2 linked regions of the Methylosarcina fibrata AML-C10 genome follow. The protein of the gene in region 2 interacts with the protein of the main gene of each other region in a pairwise test. Links are inferred from orthologs where the notes say so. Each region holds a gene or a part of one and is shown on either strand. Other genes may lie near its edges. The genes, in order: recR and recO.

What was found.
Region 1: the proteins of recO (region 2) and recR interact in binary tests that used the Escherichia coli proteins (3 or more experiments, as listed by UniProt). The link is inferred for Methylosarcina fibrata AML-C10 from one-to-one orthologs.

The regions. Positions count from the first base shown.
Region 1 is NZ_KB889965.1:4,505,425-4,517,174, forward strand. Bases 1-2,847 are described here. They hold recR (recombination mediator RecR), read right to left. Parts: upstream 1,799-2,847; coding sequence 1,202-1,798; downstream 1-1,201. Other genes in these bases: A3OW_RS0121310 (DUF502 domain-containing protein), read right to left, coding at 60-653; A3OW_RS0121315 (histidine triad nucleotide-binding protein), read right to left, coding at 799-1,137; A3OW_RS0121325 (YbaB/EbfC family nucleoid-associated protein), read right to left, coding at 1,800-2,123; dnaX (DNA polymerase III subunit gamma/tau), read right to left, coding at 2,143-2,847. In the rest of the region: more of dnaX, read right to left, coding at 2,848-3,738; hemL (glutamate-1-semialdehyde 2,1-aminomutase), read left to right, coding at 4,091-5,371; A3OW_RS0121345 (hypothetical protein), read left to right, coding at 5,700-6,086; A3OW_RS0121350 (dihydrofolate reductase), read right to left, coding at 6,279-6,779; A3OW_RS0121355 (asparaginase), read left to right, coding at 6,850-7,905; ATP-dependent chaperone ClpB, read left to right, coding at 7,985-10,663; membrane protein insertion efficiency factor YidD, read left to right, coding at 10,778-11,176; A3OW_RS0121370 (YbhB/YbcL family Raf kinase inhibitor-like protein), read right to left, coding at 11,203-11,750. UniProt on the Escherichia coli protein: May play a role in DNA repair. It seems to be involved in an RecBC-independent recombinational process of DNA repair. It may act with RecF and RecO.
Region 2 is NZ_KB889965.1:4,073,765-4,085,666, reverse strand. The notes cover bases 7,621-10,619. They hold recO (DNA repair protein RecO), read right to left. Parts: upstream 9,479-10,619; coding sequence 8,762-9,478; downstream 7,621-8,761. Other genes in these bases: rnc (ribonuclease III), read right to left, coding at 10,353-10,619; era (GTPase Era), read right to left, coding at 9,471-10,352; pdxJ (pyridoxine 5'-phosphate synthase), read right to left, coding at 8,032-8,769; A3OW_RS0119225 (sigma-54 interaction domain-containing protein), read left to right, coding at 7,621-7,864. In the rest of the region: A3OW_RS0119260 (HlyD family secretion protein), read left to right, coding at 1-442; A3OW_RS0119255 (DHA2 family efflux MFS transporter permease subunit), read left to right, coding at 449-2,056; preprotein translocase subunit SecA, read right to left, coding at 2,276-4,996; pyrF (orotidine-5'-phosphate decarboxylase), read left to right, coding at 5,355-6,086; A3OW_RS0119230 (sulfite exporter TauE/SafE family protein), read left to right, coding at 6,168-6,911; more of A3OW_RS0119225, read left to right, coding at 6,908-7,620; more of rnc, read right to left, coding at 10,620-11,033; A3OW_RS0119200 (DUF4845 domain-containing protein), read right to left, coding at 11,030-11,407; lepB (signal peptidase I), read right to left, coding at 11,452-11,902. UniProt on the Escherichia coli protein: Involved in DNA repair and RecF pathway recombination.

The sequences.
Region 1 (11,750 bases), 430 kb from region 2 along the record:
GCAAGGGATCGATGCCCGACGTCGTCGGGACAGTCGGTCCGGTCTCCATCCGAGCCGGCTTATTTATACAGCATCTTGACGTCTTCAGGCTTCGCATAATCGACGCCGACACTGATGACGAAACTCGAGACTTCCTCGATGTTCATCTGCGAATGCCTTATCTTTGATTTGTCCACCATCACGGTAAAGCCGGAAGTCGGGTTGGGCGAGGTCGGGATGTACAGAATGTAGCAATCGCCGATGCGATTGGTCACGTAGGCGGGAACCCACATGCCGTCCTTCGGGTATTCCACGTAAACGGCTTCGCGAAGTTGCGATTCTTCGGCGGTCAGGAACAGCCGCAGCAACTTCCGGGTGACCCGGTAAATGCTGCCGATGACCGGAATCCGCTGGATCAGCGATTCCAGATAATAAAGCAAATGCGCCCGGTCCTGCTTCAGCAGCTTGCCGAAATAGGCCAGTAATCCGATCGCGGCGGCGAACAAGGCGAGAGTGACGATCGGATTGTCGTATCGGCCGTGCACGAGCAGAACGAAATTCTTCAAAAACCGCTCGACATAGACGATGATCTGGAAGATCAGCACGATTGGAATGAAGCCGACGGTACCGATCAGAACATAGTCTACTAAAGTCTTAAGTTTTGTTTTCAGCATGGTGTTCTCCTTCGCTGTTTATCGGACGAATGAAGGATCGGCCATTATGGCGACGTCAATCCATTCGCTACCCTGTTCTTTGCAATATTATGCTTTACGCCAGCGAATTAGAAAGCTTTTTATAAAGGAACGGGGAAAGCCCGCCTCATCCGGGCGGCCAATGCATCGGACGTCCGCCCAGGAGGTGGAGATGCAGGTGATAAACGGCCTGGCCACCGTGGCTGTTGCAGTTGATCACCGTTCGGTAGCCTTCTTCGGCGAGGCCTTCCTCTTTGGCCAGTTCGACCGCGGTTTGCAACAGGCGGCCGGCCAGCAGCGGGTCGTCGATGTCGTTCAGCGTCGCGAAATGACGTTTCGGAATGATCAGTATGTGCACCGGCGCCTGCGGATGAATGTCGCGGAATGCCAGCACCGCATCGTCTTCGTACACCGTATCCGGTTTGATCTCGCCGCCGGCCATTTTGCAAAATAAACAATTCGTCATCGTCTTCACCTGGGTTTCGGGTTGATTAAGGAGACACGGTCCGGATGCTTCCGGAAAAGCCGGATTATACCGCTCTTCGCCCGTTGAAGGCATGCAGCAGCGTGCCGCTGTCGATAAACTCCAGTTCGCCGCCCATCGGCACGCCGTGAGCGATCCGACTGGCCTGCACGTGATGTTTTTTGGCCAGTTCGCCGATGAAGAAGGCGGTGGCTTCGCCTTCGACGGTGGAGTTAGTGGCCAGAATCAGTTCCTTGACGTGGCCGTCCGCCAGTTGCCGTTCCAGTTGATCGAGGCCCAGTTCCTCCGGACCGATGCCGTCCAGGGGCGACAGCCGGCCGTGCAGGACAAAATAAAGCCCCCGGAAGACGCCGGTCTGTTCGATGATCCAGACGTCGGCCGGGCTTTCGACGATGCACAGCGCCGTCCGGTCTCTGGCCGGAGCGCTGCAGAGGTCGCAGAGGGTTTCCTCGGTCAGGGTACGGCATTGGCGGCAATAGCCTATCCGTTCGGTGGCGCGCATCAGCGTCTCGGCCAGGGTTTTGGCCGCCTGGCGGTCCCGCTGGAGCAAATGGAAGGCCATGCGCTGCGCGGTTTTAGGACCTACTCCGGGCAGGCAGCACAGGTTCTGAATCAGTTGTCCGATTAAGCCTTTTCTCTGCATGTCAGAACGGCATCTGGAACCCGGGAGGCAGCGGGATTCCGGCGGTTAACTGCGCCATTTTCTCTTTTTTCAGCTTGGCGACCTTGCCGACGGCGTCGTTAATGGCCGCCGCCACCAGGTCCTCGAGCATGTCCTTGTCTTCGCCGACCAGCGACGGGTCGATATGAACCTTGCGGGCTTCCCGTTTGCCGGTCATGACGATGGTCACCAGTCCGCCGCCCGCTTCGCCGGTCACTTCCAGGGCGGCAATTTCTTCCTGAGCCCGCTTGAAATCTTCCTGCATTTTTTGTGCTTGCTGCAGCATGTTGCCAAGTGCGCTTTTCATGATGGGTCTCCTTAATCGGTTAGACGGGCTCTATGGTGCCCGGCATTATCCTCGCGTCGAAATGTTCTTTCAACGCCTGGATGTTGTCGTCGGAATTGATCGCCTCAATCGCCGCCTGCTGCCGGTTTTCGCGGTCCTTGATCTGTTGCAGTGCGGGCGTGGCGATCGCCGTTTTTTCTGCGTTGATCACCAGTTTCAGCGGCGCTCCCCGATAGGTCTGCAGGGCTTTTTGCAAATTCTCTTCGCTGGCGGGACGGCGCAGATGTTTGTGACCTTCATCCAGAATCAGATTGCAGACTGTATCGTCCAGATGAGCCAGTACGCAGTTATTGGCCAGCTCCCGGGTGAATCCGGTCAGTTTCATCGCGGCGATCATGTCCGCCCAGTCGGTGTGGCCGGTACCGACCGCCATCGGTTCTTTGCCGGATTTCGGCGGTTCGGCCGAAAGCTGCGGCCGATCGGTTTTCGGCAGGGCATCGGACGGTGGTGCGGGACGAGCGCCATCCTGTCTTTTGACCACGGTTTTCTCCGTTGTATCCGGCCGGAAAGCCAGCATCCGGAGCAGGACCATTTCAAAGCCGCTCCTCGGGTCGGGCGCCAGCTCCAGATCGCGTTGGCCGATCAGGGCGATCTGGTAGTACAACTGGACGTCCTCGGGGGACATTTGCGCCGCCAGATCCTTCAATGTTTCGGTATCCATCTCGGGATCGCTGGCCCCCGGGATTTGCTGAAGCAGCGCGATCCGGTGCAGGATCTGCAGCATCTGTTTCAGGATGTCGCCGAAATCGGGCGTCAGGTTCGCCAGTTCGCCGATTTTGTCCAGAATGGCCGCGGCATCGAGCCTGGCCAGAGCGCCCAGGAGTTCGTACACCGGCTGTCTGGCCACGGTTCCGAGCATCGCATAAACATCTTCGGCCGCCACCTTGCCGCTGCCGAAGACAATGGCCTGGTCGAGCAGGCTCAGGCCGTCGCGCATGCTGCCGTCGGCCGCGCGGGCCAGCAATTTGAGGGCGGGCGTTTCGAAATCGATGCCTTCCTGATTCAGGATGAATTCCATTTGCCGGAAAATCTGCTCCGGCAGCAGGCGCTTTAGATTGAATTGCAGGCAGCGCGACAGCACGGTCACGGGAATTTTATGGGGATCGGTGGTCGCCAGCAGAAATTTGACGTGAGGCGGCGGCTCTTCCAGCGTTTTCAGCAACGCGTTGAAGCTGTGTGCGGACAGCATGTGGACTTCGTCGATCAGGTAGACTTTGAAGCGTCCTTGATTGGGTGCGTATTGGACGTTGTCCATTAAATCGCGGGTATCGTCGACCTTGGTGCGCGAGGCGGCGTCGACCTCGATCAAATCCAGAAAGCGCCCTTCGTCCAGACTGCGGCAGATGTCGCAGACGCCGCAGGGGTTATAATCCCTAAGGTCGGGGCAATTGATGGCTTTGGCTAAAATCCTGGCGAGCGTGGTTTTGCCGACGCCCCGGGTTCCGGTGAATAAATAGGCATGATGGAGTCTGTCGTGCTGCAAAGCGTGGATTAACGATTTGACGACGTGCTCCTGACCGACAACTTCTGTGAAATTATGAGGACGCCATTTTCTGGCGAGAACCTGGTAAATCATTGCAGGCTCGGGTGCTGGCATTCGAATTGGGCGGTAACCGCATCAGCCGCATCCCGGCACACGAATCCGCTGCTACCGTTGCTTCCTTCCGGACCTGGCGGGGTTTACAGCGTATCGTTGCGGGAGGACCGACACGATTACCATAATCAAAACAGCCGTGAGTGGCTGAAAGCGGACCATTATCTTTTAATTCGCGGCGGAATACAAGTCTTGACGAAATTATTTTATCCGGAAAAAAGGTTCTTCCGGTTCAATTCGATTTCCCGGCCATTCGTCGGATAGGAAACGATCTTGCAAACATGATAAAGTTAACCCATTTCCTGATCCATTTCCGACCGACTCATAAAACACCATGACCGAAGCTACCGTATTATTTTCCGAAGCCAAACGCGTCATCCCCGGCGGCGTCAATTCTCCCGTGCGCTCCTTCAGCGGAGTGGGAGGAACGCCGGTGTTCATCGATCATGCTCAGGGCGCCTGGGTTTTCGATCCTAACGGCAAACGATACATCGATTACGTCGGCTCCTGGGGGCCGATGGTTCTGGGGCATGCGCATCCGGAGGTGATCGAGGCGGTCAGGGAAGCGGCGGCAAAAGGCTTGAGTTTCGGCGCGCCGACCGAGATCGAAACCCGGATGGCGCAAAAAGTATGCGAACTGGTGCCGTCGATCGATCTGGTGAGAATGGTCAGTTCGGGCACCGAGGCGACGATGAGTGCCATTCGTTTGGCGCGGGGCTATACGGGCCGGGATAAAATCGTCAAGTTCGAGGGCTGCTATCACGGACACTCGGATTCGCTGCTGGTCAAAGCCGGTTCCGGGGCCCTGACGCTGGGCGTGCCCAGTTCGCCCGGCGTGCCGGCGGCGCTTGCCGAAAATACGATCACTCTGACTTACAACGACAGCGACGAGGTCGCCCGATTGTTCGCACAGATGGGCGAACAGATCGCCTGCGTCATCGTGGAGCCGGTCGCCGGCAATATGAATTGCATCCCGCCGGTTCCCGGTTTTCTGCAAACGTTGCGGCAGGTCTGCGACCGCTACGGCAGCGTGCTGATTTTCGATGAAGTGATGACGGGATTCAGAGTCGGGCTCGGAGGCGCTCAAGGTTTTTACGATGTCAGACCCGATTTGACCACGCTGGGCAAGGTCATCGGCGGCGGCATGCCGGTTGGGGCTTTCGGCGGCCGCCGCGAGATCATGGAATACCTGGCGCCGCTGGGACCGGTCTATCAGGCGGGCACCTTGTCGGGCAATCCGGTTGCGATGGCGGCCGGGTTAAAAACGCTCGAGCTGGTGTCGAGACCGGGGTTTTTCGAGGAATTAACCGCCAAAACCGAAAAACTGGTTTCCGGTTTGCAGGCCCTCGCCGAAAAGGCGGGCGCCGCCATGACGACTCACGCGGTCGGCGGCATGTTCGGCCTGTTCTTCAGCCGGGAAGAGCGGATTACCCGTTTCGCCCAGGTCATGCAATCCGATCAGGACCGGTTCAAGCGGTTTTTCCATCGGATGCTGGAGCAAGGCGTTTATCTGGCGCCGTCCGCTTTCGAGGCGGGTTTCGTGTCGATGGCTCACGGCGACGACGTTCTGGAGCACACTTTCGCCGCAGCGGAAGCCGCTTTTCAGAAATCATAGATCGCGCCGTGGCATGCGGTTTCCGACTGGCCGAGTCGGACAGGACCCTTTGATCCGCCGTCACCGGCTTTGTCGACCGGGCCGTGGAAGCCGCGAAAACTCGGCCTAAACCGATAATCGAGCCGGTAGAGCCAGAGGAAGAGAAAGGTTGTAATTCGATAAAATCGGTTTGAGCTTGGCAATGCCGAATTGGATGAGCCGAAGGTACGCAATATTACAATTTGTAATATTACAAATTGTGGTAGAATTGGTGCCGGTACATAATTATTAGAACAATAGTCATATACCGCTATATCTCTACATATATACACATGAGGACTAGTTAGATATGAAAACCTTGAAAAAAGTCGTATTCGCATTGTTGGTTGCTGTTTCTATCGGGGGTGTTTCAACTTCCGCAATGGCTGAAGCGTCGGAAGGTCGAATCATTTACAAGCCGGCTGATGCTATCGACTTGGTTTTGAAAAGAATACTGGCAGCCCAGAATGCCATCGAAACCGGTTCGGATCCGGAAACTGTCTCAAAGTTGGTGAACGAAGCTTTGAACGGAAGCAAAGAAATCAACGCGAATGACAAGGTCGACATGGCGCGCATGAGAGCAAACAATATCCTGAAAAAAGCCAAAGGCCACGCGAAAGCCGGTTCTTTCCAGGAAGCGGATGCAGAGTTGAGAGAAGCTCACAAAGCGTTCAGCGATCTGAAAGGCATGCTGTAAAACATCCTTAGGACCATATCAGGATAACCCGGCGTTGCCTGATATGGTTTGACTCCTCCAGGCCGATCCTAAGTCTGTAAAGACGCCCGCTCTGATTCAAGTCGTCTTGCTGGGCTTGAACTCCAGAACAATGAAAAATTCGGCAATTTTCTTTCATTTAAAGAGCGGCCGCTTCGCTTGACCGCCTCTTATTCAACCGGCCTGCCCGGGGCGGACCCACTTTAAAAAACTGTAATCGAATCCTGCCGCCGAGTCGTCCCGGACATCTTCTCTTTCGGTTTCGATCCAGTCGCCGGGATTGATTTCCGGAAAGAAGGTATCGCCCGGAAAATCCTTTTTAATCTCGGTTATATGAAGGGTGCCGGCCAAAGGCAGAGTGGCTTGGTACAGATCCGAACCGCCGATCACAAAAATTTCCCCCGCCATCCCGCAGCCGGCCTTGATGGCTTTTTCAAGATCGTTGAAAACCAGGCAGCCGGCCTGCCGATACTCGGGATTTCTGCTGATGACGATGTTGGTGCGTCCCGGCAAGGGTTTGCCGATCGATTCGAAGGTTTTTCTGCCCATCAGGATGGGCGATCCCATCGTTATCTTTCTGAAACGCTTCAGATCGGCCGGCAAATGCCAGGGCATCCGGTTATCGAGCCCGATGACCCGCTTGCTCGTCATCGCGACGATAAGAGTAATTTTCATGTGAAGGCTGGTCTTGCCGTTTTGATTATTTTATAGTCTGACGATCGATAAAAAGAGGGTACATCATACTATGAAAAACATTCTGGTGGTATTTACCGGCGGCACGATCGGCTCGATAGCCCATGAAGGAACCATCAAGCCCGGCGAGGAGGCGCCGTTCCAGTTGCTCGCCGAATATCGGCAACGCCATGCGAACGCCGAGGATATCCGATTTAAAACAATTCAGCCGATGCGCATTCTGAGCGAGAATCTGGCACCGCCGGCCTGGAAAATTCTGATCGCGGCCATCGAGGCCGAACAGCCGGAGCAATACGACGGCATCATCGTGACTCACGGCACCGATACCCTGGCGTATACGGCGGCGGCGCTCGGTTTTTATTTTTACCGGTTACGCAGGCCGATGCTTTTGGTTTCCAGCGATTATCCCCTGGCCCATGCCCAAGCCAACGGGGTCGACAATTTCGTCTGTGCGGTCGAGTTTATCCTGAACGTCAAGGAATCCGGCGTCTTCGTGCCTTACCGCAATCAACGGCAAGCAACGATTCAGGTGCACAGAGGCGTGCGCCTGGTGTCCTCGCCGCAGCTTGGCGGAGATTTTTTCAGCGTGCGCGGAGAAAGTTATCTGGAATTCGACGGCCATCGATTTTCCCGGACGGGCCTGGCTCCGTTCACAGCGCAAGCGGAACTGCCGCCCTTGAAGCCCGAGTTTTCCGGCCGCATCCTCATGCTCAAACCGTATCCCGGCCTGGATTATTCCCATATCCATCTCGAGCGCACCGACGCCGTCCTGCATGACCTCTACCATTCCGGCACGGCTTGCACGACCGAGCGCTGGGGCGAAAATCATTCGCTGCCGGAATTTATCGCCCGCTGCCGGCAACACGGCGTCGAGGTGTACTTGGCGCCGGCGCTTAAATCCACCGACGCTTATGAAAGCACCCGCTTCCTGCTGAAAGAGGGCGCCCGGATGATCTGGAACATGTCGATGGAGGCCGCCTATGTCAAACTGCTACTGGCTTACGGCAATTTTAACGACCCGAGCCGGATCCTGGAGTTTATCGAGCGCGACGTGGCCGGCGAACACGTGGAATGGCCGGATGAGCCGGCTTCGGATTACGGCAGATAAGAAAAGTCCGCATTGAAAAGCCGTCGCCGCTTCCCCATATCGGGTTTATCTTAAAAATTCCCTGACAGAGGTAAACCACATGCGTATGGACAAATTAACCGCCAAATTTCAGGAAGCGCTGGCCGACGCGCAGAGCCTGGCTCTCGGCAAGGATCATCAATTCATCGAGCCGGTGCACCTGATGATTGCTTTGATGGACCAGGAAGGCGGCACGATCAAGCCCCTGTTGACGCAGCTTAACGTCAATACCGTCGCGCTCAGGGCCGAGCTCGGCAAGGAATTGAGCCGGCTGGCGACGGTGTCGGGAGCGGGAGGCGACGTGCAGATCTCGAACGAGCTCGGCAGGCTTTTGAACGTGACCGACAAGCTGGCGCAAAAGCGGAAAGACAAATTCATCGCCAGCGAGTTGTTCCTGCTGGCCGTGTTCGAAGAAAGAAGCGCTCTTCAGGAGCTCCTGAAAAAAGCCGGCGTCGGCAGGCAGGCGGTCGAAAAAGCGATCGACGCGATGCGCGGCGGCTTGGCGGTCGAGGATGCGGGCGCCGAAGATCAGCGCCAGGCGTTGAAAAAATACACGATCAACCTGACCGAACGCGCCGAAGCGGGCAAGCTCGATCCGGTCATCGGCCGCGACGACGAGATCCGCCGCACCATTCAGGTGTTGCAGCGGCGCACCAAGAACAACCCGGTACTGATCGGCGAGCCCGGCGTCGGCAAAACGGCGATTGTCGAAGGACTGGCGCAACGAATCGTCAACGGCGAAGTGCCCGAAGGCATCAAGGGCAAGCAGGTTCTGGCGCTCGATATGGCAGCGTTGATCGCCGGCGCGAAATTCCGCGGCGAATTCGAGGAGCGGCTGAAAGCGGTCTTGAACGATCTGGCCAAACAGGAAGGGCAGGTAATCCTATTCATCGACGAACTGCACACGATGGTCGGCGCGGGCAAGGCCGAAGGCGCGATGGATGCGGGCAACATGCTGAAACCGGCCTTGGCGCGCGGCGAACTGCACTGTGTCGGCGCGACGACGCTGGACGAATACCGGAAATACGTCGAAAAGGACGCGGCGCTCGAACGCCGGTTCCAGAAAGTCATGGTCGACGAGCCGTCGGTCGAAGATACCATCGCGATTTTGCGCGGGCTCAAGGAAAAATACGAAGTGCATCACGGCGTCGAAATCACCGATCCTGCGATCGTCGCAGCGGCGGGGCTGTCGTACCGCTACATTTCCGACCGGCAGTTGCCGGACAAGGCGATCGATCTGATCGACGAAGCCGCCAGCCGAATCCGGATGGAACAGGATTCGAAGCCCGAGGCGATGGACCGTCTGGACCGACGCCTGATTCAATTGAAGATCGAGCAGGTCGCGTTGAAAAAAGAGTCCGATGCGGCTTCGAAAAAACGGCTCGAGATTCTCGAGGAAGAAATCGCCGAAGTCGAAAAGGAATATTCCGCGCTGGAAGAAATCTGGAAAGCCGAAAAAGCCTCCTTGCAAGGCTCCGCCTCGATCAAGGAAAAACTCGATCAGTCGAAAATCGATCTCGAATCGGCGCGGCGGACCGGCGATTTGAACCGGATGGCCGAGCTTCAATACGGCGTCATTCCCGAGCTCGAAAAGCAACTGGCGCAGGCGGGAACCGGCGGCACGCAGAAAATGACGCTGCTGCGCAACAAGGTGACCGAAGAAGAGATCGCCGAGGTCGTCTCCAAGTGGACCGGCATTCCGGTGTCGAAAATGATGGAAGGCGAGCGCGACAAGCTGCTGCGGATGGAAGAAGCCCTCAGCAAACGCGTGGTCGGCCAGGAAGAAGCGCTGAAAGCGGTCAGCAATGCGATCCGCCGTTCGCGGGCGGGGTTGTCCGATCCGAACCGGCCGAACGGATCGTTCCTGTTCCTTGGGCCGACCGGGGTCGGCAAGACCGAATTGTGCAAGGCGCTGGCCGAATTCCTGTTCGACACGGTCGATGCGCTGGTGCGAATCGACATGTCCGAGTTCATGGAGAAGCATTCGGTCGCGCGTCTGATCGGCGCGCCTCCGGGCTACGTCGGCTACGAAGAAGGCGGTTATCTGACCGAAGCGGTGCGCCGGAAACCGTATTCGGTGATTCTGATGGATGAAGTCGAAAAGGCGCATCCGGACGTGTTCAACGTTCTGCTGCAGGTGCTGGACGACGGGCGTCTGACCGACGGCCAGGGGCGGACGGTCGATTTTCGGAATACCGTGGTCGTGATGACGTCGAATCTGGGCTCGAGCCGAATCCAGGAACTGGTGGGCGAAGCACAGGGACGTGCGAGTGCCGCGGAAGGCAGGACGCCGGAAGCGGCCGAAGCACAGGGACGTGCGAGTGCCGCGGAAGGCAGGACGCCGGGAGCGGTCGAAGCGAACTACCAGGAAATGAAAGCCGAGGTGATGGAGATCGTCGGCATGCATTTCAGGCCCGAGTTCATCAACCGAATCGACGAGGTGGTGGTGTTCCATCCGCTCGAACGCGAACAGATCCGGGCGATTGCAAAGATTCAGATCGCGTATCTGCAAAAGCGTCTGGCGGAGCGCGAGATCGGCTTCGAAATCAGCGATGCCGCCCTCGACCGTCTCGGCGAAGCCGGCTTCGATCCGGTCTACGGCGCGCGACCGTTGAAGCGTGCGATCCAGCACCAGCTCGAAAATCCATTGGCTCAGGAGATTCTGGCAGGCCGGTTCGAATCCGGGGATATAATTAAAGTCGAGCTGGAAGATGGGCTTTTGCGGTTTGTAAAAGCCTGATCCTCAACCCCTGGCAGGATAGGTTCAAACCCGGCTTGTCGCCATTCGCGCGGCATACAGTCTATCCATTTTCACTTGCCGAGGATTTGCTATGCTTTAGGTGCGGTGTTAGCCATGACTAACACCGCACCTATCCTAATTGACAAGCATACGCATGTGAAATATCTCGCCATCCTGCTGATTGTTTTCTATCAAAAATTCATCTCGCCCTACAAGGGTTTTCGCTGCGCTCATGCCGCTCTCTATGGGGGCGATTCCTGCTCCGAGGCCGTCAGCAAAATTGTTGGAGCTCAAGGCCCTTTTGGCGGCTATCGGGACATCCGTGCCCGTTTTCAAGCCTGCAAGGAAGCCAACGAAACGTTAATCAGAAACGGTCAACGGCGGCGAGGGCGGAACGATTGCGACGAGTGTCCTGACTGCGATTGTTCCGATGCCTGCCGCTCCAGAAAATGGGATGCCTGCGAGGGAATCAACTGCGATCTGCCGGAGTTGCCTTGTGACTGTTCTTTTTAGCACGCAATAAGGATTGGACGGGAAAGTTATGGAATTACTTTTCGCTGATAAACCCCGATCAACTCCGCCCGGTCGAGAACATGGCCGTTCATTGCTTTCTCGAGTGTGGCGTAATCGGGCAGATGCAAATTCGGCAATACCTTGTCCAGAGCCAGCAGCTTGAAAAAATAACGGTGCCTGCCGATCGGCGGGCACGGGCCTTTATACCCGGTTTCTTTCCAGTCGTTTTTGCCCAATAGCGCGCCTTTGGGCAATTCGTCCGGGCCGGCATTTTGGGGCAATCCGGAAGCGGACGGAGGAATGTTGTAAATCAGCCAATGGACCCAGCTCATCAGCGGTACGGCGGGAACGGGCGTATCGGGATCGTACATGATCAGGACAAGACTCTTGGCGTTCTTCGGTACGTTCGTCCAGATCAGGCGCGGGGATAAATTCGCATCGTCGCAGGTAAATTGTTTGGGAATCGGATGTTGATGGGTAAATGCATAAGATCGAAGAGTCAGACGCGGAGCGTTCGCTTGGTCCGCCGATAATAAATCGGTGGAACAAAAGAAGAGCATCAAGCCGATCAAGC
Region 2 (11,902 bases):
GGCGGCGCTGGCCGCTCTGGAACTGGCCCGGATCGATCTGGCCAATACCCGCATTTTCGCGCCGTTCGAGGGCGTCATCGGCAATCGCAGCGTCCAGGTCGGGCAACTGGTGCAACCGGGCACCGTGCTCGCCTATCTGATTCCGAGCGACGGCATTTTTGTCGAAGCTAATTTCAAGGAAACCCAGATTGCCCGGATGCAACCGGGGCAGACCGTCGAAATCGGCGTCGATGCGCTTCCGGACCAGCAATTCACGGGCATGGTCGACAGCTTCGCCCCGGCTTCAGGCTCAGAATTCAGCCTGTTGCCGCCGGAAAACGCGACCGGCAATTTCACCAAGATTGTTCGGCGCGTGCCGGTAAAGATTCGCTTCCGGGCCGGCACCAGCTTAAGCCGTCTGCGCCCGGGCCTGTCCACCACGGTCAGGGTCAAAGTGCGGTAAATTTTTATGAAGACCCTTGAGACCTCTTCCCCGAACCTGATTCTGGAAACGCCTGCCCTTGAGAAAAATAACGGCTCCCATCTCGGTCTTCCGCAATGGATCGGCTTCATCGGCATGGTGTTCGGCATCTTCATGGCGGTTCTGGACATCCAGATCGTGGCCAGCTCGCTGGAACAGATACAGGCCGGCCTGTCGGCGACCCGGGAAGAAATCACCTGGGTGCAAACCGCCTATCTGGTCGCGGAAGTCGTGATTATTCCGCTGTCCGGCTGGCTGGCCCGGGCACTTTCGACCCGCTACCTGTTTGCTCTGGCCTGCGGCGGATTCACGTTGATGAGCCTGTTCTGCGCGCTGGCCTGGAATCTGCCGTCGATGGTGATTTTCCGGGCTTTGCAGGGGCTGTTCGGCGGCGCGATGATTCCGACGGTGTTCGCGGTGATCTACACGCTGTTTCCGCCGCGGCTTCAACCGGCCATGGTCATCGTCGTGGGCCTCGTGGTCACGGTCGCGCCGACCGCAGGACCGGTGCTGGGCGGCTATCTGACCGACGCGGTCTCCTGGAAGGCGCTGTTTCTGGTCAATCTGGCGCCGGGGCTTCTGGTGTCCCTGTCGACCTGGCTGTTCGTCCGGGTCGACGAGCCGGAGTGGGATCTCCTGGACAAAATCGATTTCCGGGGCATCCTGTACATCGTGCTTTTTCTGGGCAGCATGCAGTTCGTGCTGGAGGAAGGCGTCAAGGAGCAATGGTTCGAAAGCCGCGAGATCGGCTTCTTCGCCTTGATCGCCGTGGTCTCGGGAACGGCGATGCTCTACCGCGAACTGACCATCGAGCATCCCATCGTCGATCTGTGGGCGTTCCGGAACCGGAATTTTGCCGTAGGCTGTATCTTCAGCTTCATTCTGGGCATTGGGCTTTACACCATCATTTATCTGATGCCGGTGTACCTGGCCAACGTCAAGGGCCTGAGCAGCCTGCAAATCGGGCAGTACGTGATGGTGACCGGACTGTTCCAATTCGTCTCGGCCTTTGTCGCGGGCCCCATGGCCAAAATCCTGGACTCCCGCTGGATGCTGGCCCTGGGTTTACTGCTCTACGGCCTGGGCACCTGGATGAACGGCAACTTGACTTACGAAGCCGGCTACTGGGAGTTTTTCTGGCCGCAGGCGGTGCGCGGGTTTGCCCTGATGTTCTGCTTCCTGCCGATCAATTCGCTGGCGCTAGGCACTTTGCCTGCGGAGGAAGTCAAAAACGCCAGCGGGCTCTACAATCTGATGCGTAATCTGGGCGGCGCGATCGGCCTGGCGGTCGCCAATACCCTGATGATACAACTCAACAAAGGCAATTACGCGGTACTGCGCGAGAAAGTGACGGGAGGATCGGCCGAAGCCCAGGCTTTTCTGTCGGGCATGAAACAGCACCTGATCGCGTCGTCGTCCCCGGACCCTGAGCTGGCGGCGCTGAAGCAGCTTTACGGACTGGCCATGCGCGAAGCCGAAGTCCTAACGCTCAATACGCTGTTTCATATTCTCGGCCTGGTGTTTTTCGCCGCCCTGCTGCTGATGCCGTGGGTAAGAAAAGTATCGGCCGGAGAGGATCCGGGCGGCGGGCATTGAGATCGAGGCGGCAGAGCGGGCTATTCCGGAATCGCTGACGGCAGTACACTTGCCGGAACGCTCTCAATCGGCGAGTGCATGGAAGCCCGATGCACCTCCGGTGCATGATCCGGGCGAATAAATTCGCCCCTACCTGCGATTGCCCGGGTATCGGCAGCCTTGGCCTTGACCGGCCCGATGTCGAACCCCGACATCCAGACCCCGGCCGCCGTGCCGGCCTTAACTCAATTTGCCGTGGCACTGTTTGTATTTCTTTCCCGAGCCGCACGGGCAGGGATCGTTGCGGCCGATTTTATTGCCGTAGCGGACAAAAGGCTGCGCTGCCGGCTCTTCCCGGGCAGGTCCCGGCGGCATCGGTTCTTCTTCCAACCCCGGCGCCTCGGCGTGTTCGAAATGCAGTTCCTTGGGCGCCTGCGCCTGTCTTTGCGCATCGATCGCCTGCACATCCTCCTCCTGCCGGACCTGAACCTTGAACAGGATGCCGACGACTTCGTATTTGATGTGCTCGAGCAACTGGGTAAACATTTCGAAGGATTCGCGCTTGTATTCCTGCTTCGGATCCTTTTGCGCGTAGCCTCTGAAGTGGATGCCCTGGCGCAGATAATCCATCGCCGCCAGATGCTCTTTCCAACTGTTGTCGAGCACCTGCAGCATGACCGATTTCTCGAAGTGTTGCAGGACTTCCTTGGTAATCTGTTTTTCCTTGTCCTTGTGGTTTTGTTCCAGAATATCGACTATACGCTGGCGCAGCGCCTCTTCCTGCAGGGCATGGTCTTCGTCGAGCATTTTCCGGATAGGGATTTCGACATTGAATTCCTGCTGAATATGCTCTTCAAGCCCTTTGATATCCCACTGCTCCTCCATCGTTTTGGGCGGAATGTACTGGGTAATGACGTTGTTGACCACGTCCTTGCGTATCGCGGTGATGATGTCGGAAATTTCCCTCGCCGCCATCAGTTCGTTGCGCTGGGCATAGATCACCTTGCGCTGATCGTTGGCGACGTCGTCGTACGCGAGGATTTCTTTACGGATATCGAAGTTGCGGGCCTCGACCTTGCGCTGGGCGTTTTCGATGGCGCGCGTCACCCAGGGATGTTCGATCGCTTCGCCGTTGCCCATGCCCAGCTTCTGCATCAGGCCGGCGACGCGGTCCGATGCGAAAATCCGCATCAGATCGTCCTGCAGCGACAGATAAAAGCGGGAAGAGCCCGGATCGCCCTGACGGCCGGAGCGGCCTCTGAGCTGGTTGTCGATACGGCGGGATTCGTGCCGCTCCGAGCCGATCACATGCAAACCGCCGCTGGCGATGACCTGGTTGTGCCGGTCCAGCCAGGCGCCGCGCACTTTTTCTTTTTCCTCGTCGGTGGCGTCGGGCCCCAACGCCTTCAGTTCGGCTTCCAGGTTTCCCCCGAGAACGATGTCGGTCCCCCGGCCGGCCATGTTCGTCGCGATCGTGACCGCGCCGGGCTGGCCGGCCTGCTCGACGATGTGGGCTTCGCGCTCGTGCTGCTTGGCGTTCAGCACTTCGTGCCGGATGCCCAGTTTTTTCAGCAGGGCGGAGAGCCGCTCCGAATTTTCGATCGACGTCGTTCCCACCAGGACCGGCTGATTTCTCTGGACGCACTCCTTGATGTCGTTGGCGACGGCATTGTATTTCTCGTCCGTCGTCAGAAACACCACATCGCCCAGATCTTTCCGGATCATCGGCCGATGGGTCGGAATCACGACGACTTCGAGGCCGTAGATTTTGTTCAACTCGAACGCTTCGGTGTCGGCCGTGCCGGTCATGCCGGACAGCTTGTGGTACAGGCGGAAATAATTCTGAAAGGTAATCGACGCCAGGGTCTGGTTTTCGTTCTGAATGGTAACGCGCTCTTTCGCTTCGATCGCCTGATGCAAGCCTTCGGACCAGCGGCGGCCGGGCATCACGCGTCCGGTGAACTCGTCGACGATGACGACCTGATTGTTGGCGACGATATAATCGACGTCGCGCTTGAACAGGGCGTGCGCTCTGAGGGATGCGCTCAGGTAGTGCATCAGCCGGATATTGGAAGCATCGTAAAGGCTGGTGCCTTCGACCATCAGCCCGTGCTCGACCATCAGCCGCTCAACCCGTTCATGGCCTTCCTCGGTCAGATAGACCTGGCGGGTTTTTTCATCGACCGTGTAGTCGCCGGGCTCTTCCTCTTTTTCCTGCCGGGTCAGGAAAGGAATGATCGCGTTGGCCTTGACGTAGATTTCGGAATTTTCTTCGGTCGGCCCCGAAATGATCAGCGGCGTTCTCGCTTCGTCGATCAGGATCGAGTCCACCTCGTCGACGATGGCGAAGCTCAGCTCTCGCTGGACTTTCTGATCGAGGCTGAACGCCATGTTGTCGCGCAGGTAGTCGAAACCGAACTCGTTGTTGGTGCCGTAGGTGATGTCCGCCGCATAAGCCTCACGCCTCGCCTCCTGGTCCAACTGGCTGATAATGACGCCGGTGGTCATGCCCAGAAAGGAATACAATCGGCCCATCCATTCGGAATCGCGTTTGGCCAGATAATCGTTGACCGTCACCACGTGCACGCCGCGGCCCGGCAGGGCGTTCAGATAGGCCGCCAGGGTCGCCATCAGGGTTTTGCCTTCGCCGGTTTTCATTTCGGCGATCTTGCCTTCGTGCAGGATCATGCCGCCGATCAACTGGACGTCGAAATGGCGCATGCCGAAAACTCGGGTCGAGGCTTCCCGGACCGTTGCGAAAGCTTCCGGCAGAAGGTTGTCGAGTTTTTCACCCTGCGCCAGACGCTCGCGAAACTCCCGAGTTTTTGCTTTTAAGGCGTCATCCGATAATTTTTCATATTGAGAAGCCAAGGCGTTGATCTTTTTGACCACCTTCCTTTTCTTCTTTATGAGTCTGTCGTTCCGACTCCCTACAACAAATCTAACCAGCTTACCCAGCATTCGTTTCTTCCGGTAATAAAAAGTGACAAAAATTGCAATTATATACTTTCTAAATTTTTTGTTACAGATAAAACGGCATAGGCTGTCCGCCCGTGCCGCTCTTTTCCTGATGCAGGATTGGACAATCGGCGGGGAGGTGGCTATCATGCCTGTTTAAAAAATTTAGTAACTATTCAGCGGAAATCACTGGCTTGTTTATAAGTGGTTTCAAAGTAAGGAAAACCAACTGTAGGAGCGACGCCAGTCGCGATAATCACCGCCCAAATCGCGACTGGCGTCGCTCCTACGAATACCGCTGAATAGTTACAAAATTTAATGCCGGACCTGTTTCATTAACTTCAACCCACACTGCATCGACATGCCGACCTCACTGCTATCCGACAAACCCATCCCCGTTCGCGAACGGCTCATCATGGCGCTGGATCTGCCGAGCATTGCCGAGGCGCAGGATCTGGTCCGGGAGCTGGACGACTCGGTGACGTTTTATAAAGTAGGCATGGAGCTGTTCATGTCCGGCGATTATTTCGGCTTTATCGAATGGCTCAAGGAGCGCCGTAAAAAAGTCTTCGTCGACCTCAAGTTTTTCGACGTGCCCGCCACCGTCGGGCGCGCGATCAAGGCCTTGAGCAACAAAGGGGTGGATTTCGCCACCATTCACGGCAACGACGCCATTATGGAAGCGGCCGCGGCCAGCAAAGGATCGCTGAAAGTCCTGGCGGTCACCGCGCTGACCAGCCTGGACCGGGGCGACCTCAACGATCTGGGTTTTCAGTGCGACGTCCGGGATCTGGTTTTGTCCCGGGCCCGGCGGGCCCTGCAGATCGGCTGCGACGGGATCGTCTCGTCGGGACTGGAAGCGCCGATGATACGCGCCGAACTCGGACAGCGCCTGCTGATCATTACTCCCGGCATCCGGCCGGTCGACAACCGGGAAGAGGACGACCAAAAACGGGTCGCCACCGTGGAAACGGCCTTTCAAAACGGCGCCGATTACATCGTAGTCGGACGGCCGATACGCGACGCCGCCGATCCCAAACGGATGGCCGAAATCATGCAGGAGCAAATCCAGGCTCAATTTCCATCCCGATGATCCGCTCGACAGAAACGGCAAGCCGAACGCTGCCTTCAACCGGTGGGCCATCATCCTTCACTGTGTTAATGTTGGCCGGCTATGGCATTTGATCCCGCATTTACCACTTCTTATCTGGTTTCCTTTCTGATGGGGCTGTTCAGCAGCGTTCACTGCATCGGCATGTGCGGCTCTATCATCGGCACGCTGACGCTAAGCCTAAGCCCGGAGATACGCGGCAGCAAATGTCGTTTGTTGTCTTACGTATTCAATTACAATTTCGGGCGCATCGTCAGTTATACCCTGGCCGGCGCGCTGGCCGGACTCGTCGGTTCCCTGGTCTCGATGCCGATGGGAAAAATCGACGGCTACCGGGTGCTGCAAATCCTGTCCTCGGCCATTATGGCGGGCGCCGGCCTCTATATCGCCGGCTGGTTTCCACGTTTTGCCTACATCGAAAAAGCCGGCAGGCATTTCTGGAAATTGCTGGAGCCGTACGGCCGCAAGCTTATTCCGGTACAAAGCCGGACCCAGGCCTTTCTGTTCGGCATGGTTTGGGGCTGGCTGCCGTGCGGCCTGGTCTACGCAGCCTTGGCGCTAGCCGCCGTCACCGGAAACCCTGCCCGGAGCGCTTCCACGATGCTTTTTTTTGGGCTGGGAACTTTACCGGCGGTCATGGGCGTAGGTATAATGACCGGAATATTGACCAGGTTATCGCGGCTGCAACGGTTCAAACAAGCCATCGGTTTGTTCATGATCGTACTTGCGCTGTTTTCCGCGTTGCCGTGGCTTAACCCGTTGGCTTTCACTAATCACACAGCAATTCATAAAGAGAGCACACTATGAATCATTTCAATTCGATCATCGGTCAATCTCCTGCATTGGATTCCTTAATTCGTAGCGCCAAAATTGCAGCGGCTACGGATGTGACAATATTACTGAAAGGCGAAACCGGAACCGGAAAGGAAGTTCTTGCTTCCGCCATTCAGCAAGCCAGCCCGAGGGCGTCTCAACCCTACATTACCCTGAATTGCGCCGCCCTGCCCGAAAGCCTGATCGAATCTGAATTATTCGGGCATAGGAAAGGCGCGTTTACCGGCGCCAGCGCCAATGCCCAGGGGCTTCTTCAGGCAGCCGACGGCGGCACTCTGTTTCTGGACGAAATCAACTCCCTGCCGGTGTCCATTCAGGCGAAATTGCTGCGCTTTCTGGACTCCGGAGAATGCCTTGCCGTAGGCGACACCAAGCCTTATAAAGTCAACGTCCGGATTATTGCGGCCACCAACGCCGATCTGACCGAACAGATTGCCGCCGGCGGTTTCAGACAGGACCTTTACTTCCGTTTGAACGTCGTGCCGTTGGAGTTGCCGCCTCTGTCGCAACGAACCGAAGACATCGAGCATCTGATCAAACATTTCTTGGGTCTGTTCGAAAAGACCTACGACATTACACCGCCCCAGTTCAGCAAGCTCGCCATCAGAGCCCTGAAAGCCTACCACTGGCCCGGCAATGTGCGGGAACTCAGGAATCTGTGCGAAAGACTCTGCATTTTGCTGGCCGGCAGGACCATCGAGCCGGAAAATCTGCCGCTGGAAATCAGCCAGATCCGCAGCAGCCAGAAACCTACCGGATTCACGTTGCCGGAAACCGGTTTGCAACTGGATTCGCTCGAAGCCGATTTGATCCATCAGGCGCTGAACCGCACCAACGGCAATCGCAGCAAATCGGCGCGGCTGTTGGGGCTGTCCAGGGACACCCTGCTCTACCGCATGCAAAAGCACGGTTTTTCAACTCATTAACTCCCCACGCCCAGGAAACGTCTCGAAAGTCTGTTCTTGCTTAACGCCTGTCAGTTTTTCCAATCCGTCGTTCCGGCAGGGGTTGCCTGAGCCCGGATGCCAGGGAGGACGGGACTTGGTAGGCCGGATAAGCAAAGCGCATCCGGCACCGGGTGGTGGATGCGCTTTTACAATCGGGCCGCCGTCATGATCCGCTTGAGGTCGGCTACCGCTTGCGCCAAGCCGGAAAACAAGGCCCGAGCCACGATGGCATGGCCGATATTGAGCTCGACCAGTTCGGGAATCGCCGAAATCGCTTCCACATTATGATAATTTAAACCGTGGCCGGCATTCACCTGCAATCCGGCGGCCCTGGCGATCTGCGCGGCGTGCCGGATGCGGCCCAGCTCTTCCGCCTGTTCGAGCGCAGAGCCCGCGTCCGCATAGCGCCCGGTATGCAGCTCGACCACCGGGGCGCCGGCCTTGACCGACGCTTCGATCTGTTCCTCATCCGGATCGATGAACAGCGATACCTCGACGCCGGCCGCGCCGAGCCTTTCGCAAGCCCATTGCAGGCGGGGCAGATTGCCGGCGACGTCGAGCCCGCCCTCGGTGGTCAACTCTTCGCGTTTTTCCGGCACTAGGCAGCAGGCCTGGGGCTTCAGTTTTTCGGCGATGCCGACCATTTCCTCGGTCACGGCCATTTCCATATTGAGTTTCGTGTGGATCATGTCTTTCAGCAGATACAGATCCCGGTCCTGGATGTGCCGCCGGTCTTCCCGCAGGTGGGCGGTAATGCCGTCGGCGCCCGCCTGCTCCGCCGCCAGCGCCGCCTGGACCGGCTCCGGATAGCGCGTGCCTCGGGCCTGGCGCAAGGTCGCGACGTGGTCGATATTCACTCCTAACAAAATCGGGGATTTACTCATTTTTGGTTTGTTTGATCAGCGTGTTGATAATGGTGCGGCTTTTCAGCGGTTTGCCCTGTGAATGGGCATCGATCAGCGCGCGCATCAGGTTTTTGGCTTCGGCCAGGACCTCAGGATCGCCGAAGTCTCCGGCCGGAACCGCGCGCAAGGTTTTTCCGGAATACGGCCCGTCGACCGCTTCCGTGGGCCCCAGCTCGGCATCGATCCGGTACCGTTTCGCCGGATCGATCGGCCGGTCGTCGAGATAATCCTTGTCCAGTTGAAAGCCGTAGCCGGCGCATTCCAGCAAACGGAACTCGAAATCGCGCAGAGCGGCTTCCAGTCCCGCGCCTGCCGACAGACGAAACAGACAGTCGCGGTAATGGCCGAAAACGTCCGGATGGGGATCGTGCTTGTGCAGAAAATGCATCACCAGTTCATTCACGTAAAAGCCGGAATAAAGCGCAAGTCCCGTTAATTCAAGATACGGGCGCGCCATTTCGACGTCGGTCAGAAGTTTTAATTCCGACTTGCCGGTAAAGGACACGTTCAAGGGAACGAAGGGCCGCAATAAGCCGAGAAACCGGGATTTCGCTTTGCGAATGCCTTTGGCCAGCAAAGACAGCCTGCCGAAATCCCGGGTCAATACCTCAAGAATTAAGCTGGTTTCCCGATATTTCCGCTCTTGCAGAATAAAGGCCGGTTGCAGATAAACCGCGGTTTCACTCATGAAAGCCCAGGTTCTGCAAAGCGCGTTCATTGTCCGACCAACCCTTTTTGACCTTTACCCAGAGCTGTAGATACACTTTCTGGCCGATCAAATTTTCAATGTCGTGACGGGCGTCGATGCCGATTTTTTTCAATAATTCGCCCTGCCGGCCGATGACGATGCTTTTCTGGGTCAGGCGTTCCACCCAGATGATGGCGTAAATCTTGCTGATTTCCGGATGTTCTTCGTACCGCTCCACTTCCACCGTCAACGCGTACGGCAGCTCATCGCCCAATCGCCGGGTCAGTTTTTCCCGGATAATCTCGGCGCATAAAAACCGTTCGGGGCGGTCGGTGATTTGATCTTCCGGGTAGATCAGGCCGCCTTCCGGCAAAAGCTCCATGATGCACCGCTCCAGTTGCTCCAGATTGATGCCTTTCAGGGCCGAAATCGGCACCATGTGCTGAAACGGAAACCGGTGCTGCGCTTCGGCAAAGAAAGCCAGGATCTCGTCCTTCTCTTTCACCTTGTCGACCTTGTTGACCGCCAGGATGACCGGCAAGCCGGCCTGTTCCAGCTTTTTGAAGATGACTTCGTCGTACTCGTGCCAGGATAGCCCGTCGATCAGCCAGACGACCACATCGACGCCGAGCAGGGAAGTGTCCGCCGTCCTGTTCAAATAGCGGTTCAGCGCCCGCTTCTCGCTGCTGTGCATGCCGGGCGTATCCATATAGATCACCTGCCCGGCCTCGGTCGTGTTGATGCCTAAAATTCGATGCCGAGTCGTTTGCGGCTTTCTGGAAGTAATGCTGATTTTCTGCTTCAGCATGTGGTTCATCAGAGTCGACTTGCCGACGTTGGGACGCCCGATCAGGGCAACGAAACCGCACTTCATCTATTGTTCCTTATTCAGCAAATTAAGCATCTGCTCGGCTGCGGCCTGTTCCGCTCTTTTTCGGGTCGCCCCGACGCCGATGCAGGCATCCTTCAATAGCGGAATGGTGCATTTGACTTTGAACGTTTGTTCGTGAGGAAGTCCCGACATGGTAATGAGAGTGTATTCCGGCAGTTCGATCTTTTTCGATTGCATCAGTTCCTGCAATTGCGTCTTCGGATCCTTTCTCCAGTTGTCCAGCGAAACGCTTTGCAGTTTTTCGGCGAACAGTTGCAGTATCCAGCGCTGGCAAGCGTCGATGCCCTGGTCCTGAAACAAGGCTCCGATAATGGCTTCCAGAGCGTCCGACAGGATGGAGTCTCGGCGAAATCCGCCGCTTTTGAGCTCGCCCGAGCCCAGATGCAGATAATCGCCCAGTTGAAGATGGCGGGCCAATTCGGCCAACGAGCCTTGATTGACCAGACTCGCCCGGAGCCGGCTCAACACGCCTTCGCTGGCTTCGGGAAACAACTCGAACAGTCGTTGCGCGATGACGAAACCCAGGATGGCATCCCCCAAAAATTCCAGGCGCTCGTTGTTTCTGGCGCCCGCGCTGCGATGCGTCAGGGCCACCCCAAGCAATTCCGGATCATTGAACGATAATCCCAATTTTCTGCACAATACGTCGAGTTGTTTCGTCACTCCACCCCAGCCTCGATCACGTCATGAAATTCGGCCAGCACACTGAGATTGAAAGCCAGTTTCTTGACGGTTTCATATTCAATGTCCACCTTTGTGTAACTGCCGGTCTTGAGCACTTTGATGTCGTCCTGCGTTACATCGTAGACATAATTCAAATTAAAACGTTTATCCAGACTTCGCCTGATCTCGAATTCGGACATGTCCGCAAAGCCCGGATCCTCCTTCAGCGCATTCAGCGCATTTTTGACTTTGCTGTGATCCAGGTAAATCGGCACGATATTCAAGGCCAGCAGCACGAAAAATCCAATAAGCGCAAGTATGAAAGCAATGGACAGCAAGGTCAGGCCCTGCTGGGATTTAAGCGACGAATTCATGATTTTCTCCGGTGAAAATAAGTGATTAGCCGCTTAAGTTTAGTTTATTTTAAAGAGGTACCAATACGGTCGAATCCCACCCCTTTGTACTGCCAGTCCCAGTTCATCCAGATAAAAAACGCCTTGCCCACCAGATTTTCTTCCGGCACCGTGCCCCAATAGCGGCTGTCGTTGCTGTTGTCCCGGTTGTCGCCCATCACGAAATAAGTCTCCGGCGGCACGATATAGGTTCCTTCCACGGAAGGCGCTCCGTTCCGGATCAGAATGCTGTGCTCGACGCCGAACAGATTCTCTTCCAACTGCTCCGCACCGGTCATGTCGTTCCCCTGTCCCCGGCCGATGTAACTGCCCAGGGACACCTGATTGACCGGCGTATCGTTGACGTAGAGTTTTTTGTCGTAATAAGCGATTTTATCTCCGGGCAGACCGATCACCCGCTTGATGTAATCGACCGACGGTTCCTTCGGAAACCGGAAAACCACGATATCGCCGCGC